DNA from 4 places in the Kineococcus sp. AC630 genome. Region 1 is predicted to be linked to each of the others. Evidence: predicted binding sites of a transcription regulator. Region 1 holds the regulator's gene; each other region holds the start of a gene.

Evidence for each region. Region 1 encodes LexA, which represses DNA repair genes until DNA is damaged. Its sites were predicted from a motif close to TCGAACANNTGTTCGA; they were not measured.
Region 2: the regulator LexA is predicted to act here: its motif matches at 1,872-1,887, upstream of AC0I8G_RS08940 (DUF6504 family protein).
Region 3: the regulator LexA is predicted to act here: its motif matches at 1,179-1,194, upstream of AC0I8G_RS16665 (HNH endonuclease signature motif containing protein).
Region 4: the regulator LexA is predicted to act here: its motif matches at 1,685-1,700, upstream of AC0I8G_RS20590 (LysM peptidoglycan-binding domain-containing protein).

The regions. Positions count from the first base shown of each region.
Region 1 covers NZ_CEEDMJ010000038.1:1,375-4,619, forward strand. The annotation lists gene AC0I8G_RS24605 (methyl-accepting chemotaxis protein) at 1-897, shown strand, start outside; gene lexA (transcriptional repressor LexA) at 1,144-1,827, shown strand; gene AC0I8G_RS24615 (aspartate/glutamate racemase family protein) at 1,802-2,485, opposite strand; gene AC0I8G_RS24620 (ATP-dependent DNA helicase) at 2,517-3,245, opposite strand, start outside.
Region 2 covers NZ_CEEDMJ010000006.1:222,105-225,349, reverse strand. The annotation lists gene AC0I8G_RS08950 (DNA polymerase III subunit alpha) at 1-730, opposite strand, end outside; gene AC0I8G_RS08945 (SAV_6107 family HEPN domain-containing protein) at 828-1,259, opposite strand; gene AC0I8G_RS08940 (DUF6504 family protein) at 1,319-1,723, opposite strand; gene AC0I8G_RS08935 (DUF6318 family protein) at 2,078-2,692, shown strand; gene AC0I8G_RS08930 (hypothetical protein) at 2,877-3,098, opposite strand; gene AC0I8G_RS08925 (PKD domain-containing protein) at 3,139-3,245, shown strand, end outside.
Region 3 covers NZ_CEEDMJ010000015.1:81,388-84,632, reverse strand. The annotation lists gene AC0I8G_RS16675 (MFS transporter) at 1-168, shown strand, start outside; gene AC0I8G_RS16670 (LLM class flavin-dependent oxidoreductase) at 178-1,131, shown strand; gene AC0I8G_RS16665 (HNH endonuclease signature motif containing protein) at 1,311-2,744, shown strand; gene AC0I8G_RS16660 (GNAT family N-acetyltransferase) at 2,766-3,245, opposite strand, start outside.
Region 4 covers NZ_CEEDMJ010000022.1:1,918-5,162, reverse strand. The annotation lists gene secA (preprotein translocase subunit SecA) at 1-290, shown strand, start outside; gene AC0I8G_RS20595 (Rv3235 family protein) at 312-854, opposite strand; gene AC0I8G_RS20590 (LysM peptidoglycan-binding domain-containing protein) at 913-1,596, opposite strand; gene AC0I8G_RS20585 (hypothetical protein) at 1,812-2,363, shown strand; gene AC0I8G_RS20580 (helix-turn-helix domain-containing protein) at 2,397-2,615, opposite strand; gene AC0I8G_RS20575 (hypothetical protein) at 2,886-3,245, shown strand, end outside.

The DNA.
Region 1 (3,245 bases):
GGCCGCCTCGACCAGCGCGTGGGCCTCGACACCCAGGACGAGGTCGGCCGCCTCGGCACCGCCGTCGACGTGACCATGGACCGCCTCAACACCACCATGCGCCGCATCTCCGACTCCGCCGCCACCCTCGCCGGCTCCTCCGAGGAACTCACCACCGTCGCCACCCAGCTCTCCTCCGGTGCGGAGGAGTCCGCCACCCAGACCCAGGTCGTCTCCGCCGCCACCGAAGAGATCTCCGCCAACATCGGCACCGTCGCCGCCGCCGGAGAACAGATGACCTCCGCCATCCGCGAGATCGCCACCTCCACCGCCGAAGCCTCCGCCACCGCCGCCTCCGCCGTGCACGCCGCCACCGGAGCCAGCGAAACCCTCGACCGCCTCTCCGCCTCCTCCCGCGAGATCGGCGACGTCGTCAAGCTCATCACCTCCATCGCCGAACAGACCAACCTCCTCGCCCTCAACGCCACCATCGAAGCCGCCCGTGCCGGGGAGATGGGCAAGGGCTTCGCCGTCGTCGCCGGGGAGGTGAAGGAACTGGCCCAGCAGACCGCGCGCGCCACCGAGTCCATCGTCACCCGCGTCAACGCCACCCAGACCGACGCGGCCGAGGCGGCTTCCGCGATCGCGGAGATCACCGAGGTCATCGCCCGCATCGACGGCCTGCAGGCCACCATCGCCGCGGCGGTGGAGGAGCAATCGGCGACGACCTCGGAGATGGTCCGCAACGTCACCGAGGTCTCCTCCGGGAGTCAGGAGATCGCGCTGAACATCTCCGGCATCGCCGCCGCAGCGGATCAGACGACGGCGGGGGCGACCCACACCGCCACGACCGCCGGGGAGGTCTCGCGCACCGCCAACGAGCTCAGCGAGCTCGTCAGCCACTTCACCCTCGCCTGATCCACCCCGCCTCCGGACCCACCGGCGCCGTCCCGCACCCCGCGGGGCGGCGTCGTCCGGTGGTGCCTGTCATGTCTCACGACACGCCGGTTCGAACACGTGTTTGATCCTCGCCCCCCGGATGACTACCGTGACGTGGATCGGACCCCAGGACGGGGCCCGGTCGTACGACTCACGCGGAACGACAGGGAGAGTGACGTGGCCGACGTGCTGGACGGATCCGGCGACACCGGACAGGTGGCGCCGATGGCCTCGGTCCACCACTTCCCCGACGGTCCCTACGGCCGCGACGGACTCACCCACCGCCAGCGGCGGGTGCTCGCCGCCATCCAGGAGTGCGTCGAGCAGCGGGGTTACCCGCCGAGCATGCGAGAGATCGGTCAGGCCGTCGGCCTCACCAGCCCCAGCAGCGTCGCGCACCAGGTGAAGACCCTCGAGAAGCTGGGCTACCTGCGCAAGGACCCGCGCCGTCCGCGGACCCTCGAGGTCGTCTCGCCGGCGTCGGCCCGCGGCACCATCGACGGGTTCGAGGCCACCGCGGCCGACGGCCGCCCGCGTCCGCGCTACGTCCCGGTCGTCGGCCGGATCGCCGCCGGTGGCCCGATCCTCGCCGAGGAACTGGTCGAGGACGTCTTCGCGCTCCCCGCGCAGCTCGTCGGCGCCGGCGAGCACTTCATGCTCAAGGTCGTCGGGGAGTCGATGATCGACGCCGCCATCTGCGACGGCGACTGGGTGGTCGTGCGCCAGCAGCCGACGGCCGAGAACGGCGACGTCGTGGCCGCCATGATCGACGGCGAGGCGACGGTGAAGGTGCTGCAGCGCAAGGACGGTCACGTCCAGCTGATGCCCCGCAACCCCCTCTTCGCCCCGATCGACGGCGACGAGGCGACGATCCTCGGCAAGGTCACGGCCGTGCTGCGAAGCCTTTGAGCGAGGTCACCAGTTCGACGGCCGCCTCGATCGCCAACCGGGGCGAGGTGAGGACCGGCACGTGCAGGTCGCGCAGCAACGGCGCTGCGTCGACCATGCTCGCCTGCGCCAGGACGACGACGTCCACAGGCGGCTCGAGCGCCCGCACCTGAGTCCGGACGGCCTCCGCGACCCCGGTCGTGTAGGTCAGGACGTCACCGGACTCGAAGGACGACCAGGTGTCCGGGCAGCGGACCTCGATCAGCTGCACGGCCCGACCGGTGGTCTCCGCGCACTCGCGCAGCAGCGGCAGCACGGTCGCCGCGGCCTCGTCCAGCGAGCTCACGACCGCGATCCGCCGCCCGGCCAGGACGGCGGCCTCGGCCATCGGGCGGTCGACCCGGACGACGCGCAGACCCATCTCGGCACCGACGGACTTGGCCGTCGGGCCGACGGTCGAGCAGGTGCACACGACGACGTCCGCGCCCTCCCCCACCAGTCGGCGCAGCCGGTCGGCCAAGGCCGGGCGGACGCTGTCGATCCCGTGGTCCCGCGCGGTGGTGAGCAGACCCGTGTCGACGAGGTGACGGTCGGCGACGGTGTCGTCCCGCTCGTTCAGGAGATCGCGGAAGGCGCGCACGTGGGCGTGCGCGGTGTGCAGGAAGCCGACGGTGGCCACCTCACGAGCATGCCACCCCGGACGCACGGCGTCAGCCACCGCTACCCAGACGCCGCAACGCCTCCAGCACGGTGGGGGTCGAGGTGGTGGACCAGAAGTCGGGCAGGCTGTCGCGCAGGAACCCGCCGTAGCGGGCCGTCGCGAGCCGTGAGTCGAGCACCGCGACGACACCGCGGTCACCGGTGGCCCGGATCAACCGCCCCGCCCCCTGGGCGAGGCGCACCGCGGCGTGGGCCGCCGAGACGGACACGAACCCGTTGCCGCCGGCCGCGTCGACGGCCCGCGCACGGGCCGACATCAGCGGGTCGTCGGGTCGGGGGAAGGGGATGCGGTCGATGACGACGAGGGAACAGCTGGGTCCTGGCACGTCGACGCCCTGCCACAACGACATCGTCCCGAACAGCGAGGTCGCGGGATCGTCGGTGAAGTCCCGGACGAGCTTCGGCAACCGGTCGTCGCCCTGGCAGAGGACGGGGGTCCCCAGCCGCTTGCGCAGCGCCTCGACGGCCTCCTCGGCTCCCTTGCGGCTGGAGAACAGCCCGAGGGTCCGTCCCCCGGCCGCCTCGACCAGTGCGGCGAGCTCGTCGTAGACGGCGTCGGTGGAACCCGCCCGCCCCGGCGGCGGCAGGTGCCGGGCGACGTAGAGGATCCCCTGCTTCGGGTAGTCGAAGGGGCTGCCCACGTCGACCCCCGTCCACGGCGTCTTCGAGCCCTTCTCCCCCTTGAGGCCGAAGGCGCCCGCGACGGGGTCGAAGGAGCC
Region 2 (3,245 bases), on a different contig from region 1:
GAATCCCGGCCTCGCGGGCCAGGCCCAGCATCCGGGCGGCGTGCTCGACGCTGCCCGCCGTTCCCGGCGGGGCGTGGTGGCAGACCACCTCGACGTGCAGCGAACCGACGGGCAGCAGGTCCCGCCACCGCTGCAGGACGGACCGGGCGAGGTCGTCGCGACGGGCGAGCACCGCCCGCCCGAGTTCGGACCCCGGGCCCAGCAGCACGACCAGGGCCGGACGACCCGAGGTGTCGACGGCGTTCGCCGCGACGAGTTCGAGGCTGCTGACCGGAGTTCCGCGCATCCCGCCGAGGTGGGTCTCGCTCACCAGCCGGCACAACCCCGCCCAGCCGCGAGCGGCGCCGGCGTCGTCGGCGCCGAGGGCGAGCACGGTGACCCGGGGCAGCCGGGGGTCGACGACCGCCCCACCGCGGGTGGGGTTGCGGGAGGTGGTGCGGCGCACGGCGACCGAGGGGTCGGCCCAGGCCGGCAGACCGTCGACCAGCCCGCTGGGGGCGGTGGCGAGGTCGACGCCGAGGACGGGGGTGATCCCCGCCTCGCTGCAGGCGCGCACGAACTTCACGGCGCCGTAGAGACCGTCGCGGTCGGTGAGGGCGAGGGTCGGCATGTCGAGTTCGGCGGCCCGGGTGACCAGAGCGGTCGGGGTCGAGGTGCCGTAGCGCAGCGAGTAGCCGGAGGCCACGTGCAGGTGCGTGAACGGGGAGTTCGAGGGTGCGGTGGTGCGCATGGGGACGTCCTTCGAGAACGCGCCCGTGGGGAAGGCCGAGCGGAGTGGTGCGAGGTGCTGGGTCGCGGGCGCGTCCGCCGGTGGTCGCCCGCGGCGGTCAGCCGGCCAGCGGGAGGGCGCTGAGCCCGAGCAGCGATTCCACGACGCGGTGGAACTGCTCGGCGTCGGTGAGGAGTTCCTCGGCGGCAGCCTCGTCGACGACGCCGGTCCGGCCGGCCTCGACCGCGGAACGCAACGGGGCGGTCGCGGCGAACCGTTCGGCCCACGCCTGCAGGGCGGGGTCGAAGGCGGGGAGCATCTCCCAGACGCTGCGGGGGCCGCTGCGCCGGGGACTGGTGGGACGTCCGTGCACGGCGACGAGGGCAGCGCCCGCACGCAGTGCGGCGAGGTGAGCGTGGACGTAGCGCTCGGCGGTGTCGTCGGAGCGCAGGGCGACGAGCAGCTCGTCCTCGCAGCGCTCGAGCAGGTCGAGAGCGGCGGTGGTCAGCGGGCGCGGGAGACCCTGGGGGACGTCGAGGGTGGCGGGCATCGCGTTCTCCTCCGTGATCGGTCGGTCTGGTGCGGTTCGGTGAGGGGTCGGGCGGCTGGTCAGTCGCTGACGCGCAGCAACTGCCAGCCGTCCGACCCGTCAGGAGAAGGAGTAGCAGCGCCCTCCGACACAGCCGCCGTTCCGGGCGGGACGCATCGGGCGAGGTCGTAGACACCGATCGCACCGGAGCGCCCGACGCTGGCCTCGACGCGGAAGACCTCGCGTTCGAGGTCGCCGATCTCGAGGACGGGACGGACCGCGGTCGCCGTACCGCCGCCCGTCGGGCCGTCGCCGTGGACGGCGGCGACGGCCGGGTGCTCCCACCAGGCGCTGCGTTCACGCCACCGGGACAGGACCGCGCGCACGACGTAGAGCCGTCCGTGCCAGACGAACTGGGCGGGTTCGTCGGGCGCCTCCCCCACCGCACCGGACCGGACGTGGACCTCGTCGAAGAACCGTCGCACCGCTGTCACCTTCCCCACTCGAGCCGGCGCTGCAGTGGATCACCCGCAGCGCGGCGAGCCGGGGGAAGCGGCCCGCGACGACACGCCCGGAGCGCGGCCCGCGGAGCTTCCCCTCCCCCCGGACCGCGCCACCGGGCGGTCACCACGTTCGAACACCGGTTCGAACGCAACTCGAAGCTACACCACCGCACTCAGGGGTCGTCAACGGTGAACCGGGTAATCCACAGGGCGGAGAGTCCCTCCCCAGGGACGGAGGGTGAGCGCTCGCGAGGAGTCACCCGAACGGCCGACAGGTTGTCCACAGACGCCGTCCGGCGGTGCCTCCGAGAGCCCCGGCCGTGCGACCGTGCCGCAGTGATCCAGCTCCACCGCGCCGCCGCACCCCTCGTCGCACTCGCCGTCACCGGTCTGCTCGTCGGGTGTTCGAACGAGACCGTCGCCGGACCCGTCGCGAGTTCCACGACCGCCGCGACGAGCGGCCCCGTCGCGACGCCGACGCCGACGGAGACTGCCCTCGCGGCACCGACCTCGGTCGCGACGGCGGAGTTCCCACTCCCGGAGCAGGACGACCTGAGCCGGACGTTCACGGTGGACGGGGCCGGGACGTTCGCGGCCTACTTCACGCGGGTCCTGAACTACTCGCGCGCGACGGGGGACCCCACCCTGCTGCGGTCGATCTCCGATCCCAACTGTGGTGGATGCAAGTACCACGCCGATGTGATCGAGGAGTATCGCAGCAAGGGTTACACATCAGAGGGATTCCTAATTCAGTTCACTGGCACCAATGTTGACTCTTGGGCTCCTGATACCGGAGAGATCGGCTTGACCGTGACGGTAACCAGTCCCGCCTACAACACCACCGACCGCAACGGGCAGATTATCGGCTCTGCCACTGAGATGACAGATGGCGAGTTCTGGATCGACCTCAACTGGGTGGAAAATCGTTGGATCGTCTGGGAAGTCCAGTGAGTCGAATGCGACTCCTCGCCATCGGGGTGGGAGTGCTCACACTGAGCGTTACCACCTCACATGCATTCGCAGGTACTCCTTCGGAGACCAACGGATCCGGTCAACGAGACGGGATTGAGATCGGCGCATCTCGCTCGAGCCGGGACCATCGAAAACCAAACTCAGGAACTACCGGTAAGTCTTCTCAACCTGTCCAGGTCTCCAAGACCCCCGCCTGCGGCCGCAACGGCCCAGAAGGCTCCTTCGGGTCCGACACCTGCCGGGCCTCCATCGCGAACTGCCCGCCCGGGCAGTTCCTCGTCACCACCTGGACCCGGACCGGTGACGACGTCCGCTGGATCAACCAGGGGAACTCCTGCACGACCGGGGCCACCACCGCGGCACCCGTCGTCCTGCCGACCGTCACCGAGGCCGACCTGCGCCGCGTTCCGCTGCCCGCGAGCCCGGTGAACCTCCAACCCGACGGCGGCGAGGCCCTGCTCAACGTCCCGCTGATCCTGCACACCACCACGGGGACGGTCACCCGGGACACCACCGTCCTGGGCTACCCGGT
Region 3 (3,245 bases), on a different contig from region 1:
GTGAGCGCCGTCGCGACGGCGGGCTACACCGCGTTCCTGGTCGGACCACCGGTGCTGGGGTTCGTGGGCCAGCACGCCGGGCTGCGGTCCGCGATCCTCGTGGTGCTCGTCACGGTCGCGATCTCGGCGTTCTTCGCCCGGTCCGTGGCCCGACCCGCCGACCGGTAGGTTCGGGACGTGCACACCGGTGTGACCCTCCCCCGCGACCTGCCCGTCGCCGACGTCCTCCCCTTCGCCCGCCGCGCCGAGGAGCTCGGGTTCGACACCCTCTGGGTGATCGAGGACCTCGGGTTCCGGGGCGGGTTCGCCCAGGCCGCGGCCGCGTTGGCGATCACCAGCCGGATCCACGTCGGGCTCGGCATCGCCCCCGCCGCAGCGCGGAACCCGGTGTTCACGGCGATGGAGGCGGCCACCCTCGCAGACCTCTTCCCCGGCCGCTTCACCCTCGGCCTGGGCCACGGGGTCCCCGGCTGGATGCGCCAGGCCGGGGCGTGGGGGGCGAGCCCCCTCACCTCGTTCACCGAGCACGCCACCGCCGTCCGACGGTTGCTGCACGGGGAGACGGTCACCCTCGACGGCCGCTACGTGCACCTGGACGGGGTCCGCCTCGAATCACCGCCGGCCGTGCCCCCCGCCGTCGCCGCCGGCGTGCGCGGACCGAAGTCGCTCGCGATCTCCGGTGAGCACCTCGACGCGACCCTGCTCGCCGAACCCGTCACGCCCGAGTACGCCCGCGCCGCCCGTTCCCAGATCGGCGACGCGCCCGGCCACCGGTTGATCGGCTACGAACTCACCGCGGTCCACGCCGACCCCGCCCGGGCGCGCGACCTGGTCCGTCCGGGGCTGGTGTGGGTCGGCGCTCCCGACGCCGCCGCCCACGTCGCCCCCTCCGCCTACGCCGAGGAACTCCACGCGCTGCGCGCCGAGTGCGCCGACGCCGAGGAGTTCACCCGCCGCCTGCCGGACGAGTGGGTCGACGACCTGGCCCTCGTCGGAACGCCCGAACGCATCCGTTCCCGGATCGCGGAACTCGAGGCCGCCGGACTGGACGAGGTGTCGTTCTTCCCCGTCGGCGAGGACCGTCTGGGCGCCCTGGACTCCCTCGCCACGATCCTGCCGCTCCAGCGGTAGGCGAGGAATCGCCGGGACGCTCCGGCGCGGGCCCGTGCTGTTCGCCTCCGCACAGCGGTTCGCCGTCTGGAGGTCGAGCGCCGGATCCATCAAGAGCGGCATCTGCATGACTCAGTGAAAACGTTGCAGCACAGAGCGTTTGTCTTGTTCGAAAGGCTCGAACAGGGTAGAATCAGGACATGACGGCAGCGCTCGCGGAGCGAACGGAAGAGGCCCCCACCGGCGTCGCCTTCGGCCTCCCCGGCAAGTACCGCCGCTTCGCCGACGCCGCCCACGCCCTCTTCTACCTCGGCGTCGCCGACGCCGTCACCATGGTCCACGACTCCCCCCACCCCGACCTCGACCAGCTCGAAGACCGCGGGGTCACCATCACCGGAACCGGCGTCGACCGCCGGGAGGCTGCCGTCGACCTCGTCGCCGAGGAGTACTCCCGCGACGAAGGCATGGACTTCGACCGCGCCCGCGCCACCATCCACAACGCCTGGCGCAAAGGCCACGACCACCGCACCCTCTGGCAAGCCGTCGCCGACGGCAGTGTCACCCGCTACCAAGCCCGCACCATCGAAGACCACGCCGAACGCCTCGGCGCCCGGATCGCCACCCTCACCGAAGAGATCGACCCCGACGGACGCGTCACCTCCGTCCACGCCGAGGAGGACGAGAAGCTCCTCCAAGGAGAGGACTACACCGCGGCCCTGCAGGACTACCTCACCGACGCCGTCCACCACGCCCAAGCCGGCCTGACCGGACGGAAACTCGGCATCAAGTGCTCCCGGAAGGTCAGGGAGCTGACGCCCGGCTACGAATCCGTCGTCCTGGAGAAGAACGACGACCCTCGCGGACTGGGACACACCCCCTGCGAAGACGGCCTCCACAGCCACCTCGGGTTCATCGCCCCCACCGCCTTCGCGTTGCGGTTGATGGCGCACACCAACGCCGCCGCCGACCAGGCCGCCGACGCGGCCAAGAAGGCCGGTATCGTCGACACCCGCTCCCACGGGCAGCGCGTTCGCGACGTGATCGTCGACATGCTCACCGACGCCCTGGACCGCGCCGTCCCCGCCCTCTCGGATCCCACCACACCTGCCACCGCTGATTCACCCGCGGTGATCGGACGCACCCACCGCCCCGCCACGTCCGTCCAGGTCCACGTCCGCATCGACGCCACCACCCTCCTTGGCCTCGACGACGACGAAGCCACCGTCGACGGCCTCGGACCGGTCCCGGCCCACGTCGCCCGAGAACTCGCCACCAGCGCCGGTGCGATGTGGCGGAAAGTCATCGAATCCCCCGGCACCCGAGACGTCATCGACGTGGGCGCGAAGGCCTACGCCATCACTGACGCCATGCGCCGCTTCATCACCGCACGCGATGAGTACTGCCAAGCGCCCGGCTGCCACGTCCCCGCCGTCAACTGCGACCTCGACCACGCCATCCCCTGGCCGGAAGGTCAGACCACCGCGAACAACCTCCGCGCGTACTGCCGGGGCCACCACCGCTTCAAGACCCAGTACGTCTTCGAAGCCACGAAAGCCCAGCAAGCCCGGATCGCGTCCCGAATCGGAAAACCCACCGAACTCTGGCCGAGCCTGCCCGACCATCCCCCGTTCTGAGACACGACAGACCCGCAACGGTCACGCTGCGGGGCCGGACGTGCGTCCCACCCATTCACTCGCGAGCAGGGCGTACCCGACGCTGTCGACCCACCCGAGGTCACGGTGCAGGGATTCGCCGACGCAGTAGGACTCCTGACGCATCCCAACCCGCTCGGCGAGCCGGCACGAGGCCTCGTTGTCCGCGAAGGCGTTGGCCGTGACGCGGCGCAGGCCGAGGTCCGAGAAGCACGTCCGGAGCGCCTCCCGCACCGCCTCGGTGGCGAACCCCTGGCCGGTCGCAGCCGGCGCGAGGGCCCACCCGAGTTCCGCCTGCACACCCCGGCCACGGTCGCGCACCTCGCGCTGGGCCCACGCGTCCTCGACCTTGACCATGAGATCGCCCACGACACGACCCTCGTGCTCGACGACGAGCTGGTCACGCAGCCGCGGGAGCAGGATCGCGTGGAAGTCCGCGCGGTCCTGCGCGTGCCACGACCCCCAGCGGCTGACCTCGGCCAG
Region 4 (3,245 bases), on a different contig from region 1:
TCGTGGAGTACCAGCGCGAGGGGTACCAGCTCTTCGGGGCGATGACGGAGGCCATCAAGGAGGAGTCGATCGGCTACCTCTTCTCGCTGCAGGTCCAGCCGGCGACCCAGCCGGGGGCCGCGGCGACCGCCCCGGGGTTCGGCGCGCCCCCGCCGCGTCAGCAGCTGCAGTACTCGGCCCCGACGGCCGAGGGTGACGTCGAGGTCCACGCCGGCGACGCCGCGGCGACGGACGCCGAGACCGGCAACCGGGCCCAGCGTCGCGCGGCCCAGCGCAGCCAGGACGACTGAGCGCAGCTCACGTGGGGCGGGTCACCCGAGTTCCAGCGCGGTGACCCGCCACCGCTCCCCGGAGCGGTCGGTGCAGCGCTCGATGCGCAGCGCCGCGGCGCGCACCCGGTCCGACTCCCTCAGCACGGCCCCGACCTCGGCCACGTCCGGGCGGGGGAACGACACCCGCAGCGTCCCGACCTGCGGTCGCACCGTCCGTCCGGTCCGGGCGCGCAGCCGGGCCTGCAGCGCCGCCCGCCGCTGCACCCCCGCGTAGATGTCGGCGGCGGACCACCGCAGCAGCTGCTGGGTCGGCCGCTGACCGGTGAGGACCTCGAGCAGGACGACGAGGTAGCGCCGCGTCCACGCCGTCACCTCCGGCAGCTCCGAGGGCGGTAGCAGCCGCGGGTCGACGATCGCGAGTTCGAGGACGCCCTGGTCGGGGCTGAGGTGGCTGAGGACGGGCCCCTCGGGACCGAAGGCGTCCTCACGTTCGTCGATGTAGGGCGGCAGCCCGTAGGGCAGGGGTACCCGTCCGGTGTCCGGCGTGAGGTCGTCGAGCAGGGCGGCGGTGGAGCTGGTCACGCGGAGGTCTCCTGGGTGCGGTGGCGAACGGGTGGCCGAACGGGTGCTCGGACGGGGGTCAGGGCAGGCGCAGGACCTGGCCGGGCAGCAGCAGGTCGGGATCGGCGCCGATGACGTCGACGTTGGCGGTGTGGAGGCGGTGCTGCTCGGCCATCACCTCACCGGCGGTGGCGTCGGGACCGCACCGTTGCGCGGCCAGCGACCACAGGCTGTCCCCGCGGTGGACGACGATCTCGCCGTCGACCTCCCGGGGTGCGGGGGGAGTGCTCGCCGTGGTGGTCTCCGGGACGGCGGCCCAGCCGAGGTCGAGGGTCGGTGCCGAGGTGGCCTGCAGCGGTGCGGAAGCGGCCCAGCCGAGCTCGGGGACCGCGGTCGCCGAGCCCCGTTCGGCCGCGCCGGCGGAGAGGGCGGCCGATCCCAGCACCAGGCCCACGACGAGCGCGACGACCCGGCGGACGGTCCGCGGGACGCCGGGGGAGGGCCGCACGGCGAGTCGCGGGTGACTGCGGGCCCGGACCTCGTCGGCGACGGCCACCAGGACGGTGAGCGCCAACCACCCCAGGAGCAGGGCGCCCACGACGGAGCACCCGCCGACGAGCAGGTCGGCGACCGTCGCGGTGCCCGACTGCGCGGTGCGCAGCGCCGGTGCCGCCAGCGCGAGGAGCCCGGCGCCGGCCAGAGCGGGCACGGCGGCCAGCCCGGCGCCGACGGTGAACGTCAGCAGGTGCCGAAGTCTGTGCACGGTAACCACCCTCGTGATCGCACGGCCCCAGTTGGACCAGTTGAGTCCTTCTGGGTGTCGTTTGGTGTCGTTTGCTGCGCCATGTCTAGCGACCACCTGTGCGCGGGGCCAGGAACTCCCGTGACATGCGCCCGATCGGAGGGCAGCGCCTGACGGTGGGTGAAGACGGGTGACGGGCGACCCGACGGGTGGTCACCGCGACGTAGCGTTGGGTCGTGCGCTGGGACGACCTCTTCGACGACCTCGCCGCCCGGGCGGAGCACGCCCACCGGCTCGAGCGGGACGAGGAGGTCGCCGACCGGATCCGCCGGGACGAGGCGACCGTCACGCTCGCCGCCCGCGTGCGCGCGGCGACCGGGGCCGTCACCTTCGTGCTGCGCGACGGCACCACGCTGAACGGGCGGGTCGAGGGGGTCGGACCGGACTGGTTCCTGGTCCGGGAGGCCGCGGCGTCGCGGCAGGTCCTGCTGCCGGCCGCGGCCGTGCTCGCACTGCGGGGGGTCCCCGGACGCAGTGCGGCGCCCTGGGGCGCGGTCGCGGCGCGGCGGACCCTGCTCCTGGCGGTCCGCGCGCTGGCCGGAGCCGGTGTGCACGTCGTCGTGCGCACGGGTGGTGTCGACGTCCGGGGCACGGTGGGTCGGGTGGGCGCCGACCACGTCGACGTCGTCGACCTCGACGACGTCGCCGAGGGTCAGCGTGCGGACAGCGGTGCGCGCACCACGACGGTGCCGTTCTCGGCGTTGCTCAGCATCACCGAGGTGGTCTGACCGGCAGGTCGGCCGGTGGGGTCGGTGAGCGGGTCAGTCGGTGTGGTCCTCGCCCGCGAGGACGCTCTCGCGGGTCTGGGTGTACATCCGCTGGATGTAGTCCTCGAGCTCGGAGTCCTCGACGCGCCACTGCCCCCGCCCGCCGACCTTGATGGCCCGCAGTTCTCCCGTGCGGACCAGGGCGTAGGCCTGGGCCGAGCTGATCGCGAGCGTCTCGGCGACATCCGCGAGCGGGACGAAACGGGCGGGCACGGGGTCTCCTGGAGGGCGTCGTCGGAGCTGTTCCTGGCGGGTGTCCGCATCCTCGCACGACGTCACCCTGGCGCATCGGCCGTTCGGGTGGCCTGTGGACAACCGCGGACCCCCGCCGCTCAGGAGCCTCACCATGGTCTCGACCACAGCGCCTGGAGCCCGGGAAGTGCCCGGACCTCCACGTGTCGGACGACGGAGGGCCCACCAGTGCGGACAGCGGTACGAGCGGTACGCGGACGTGACGTGCCGCCGGTGTCGGTCGTCCGGCGGGTGAGTGCCCCCTCGTGGCGCGATCCGCGGTTGCTGATCGGCCTGGCCCTCGTCCTGGCCAGTGTCGTGCTGGGCGCGCGGGTGGTCGGTGCCGCCCAGGCGACGGTGGGCGTGTGGGCGCTGGCCCGTGACGTCGGCGCGGGGCAGTCGCTGACCGCCGCCGACCTGCGCGTGGTCGAGGTGCACCTCGACGAGGGGACGGGGACGGCCTACCTCGAAGCCTCCACCGGCGCGCTCGACGCCGACCTGGTCGCTCTGCGGGGCCTGCGCGCCGGCGAACTGCTCCCGCTGTCCGCCCTGGGACGGAGCGGAGACCTCACGTCGCGACCCGTGACGGTGCCCGTCGCGGGGAACGTCCCG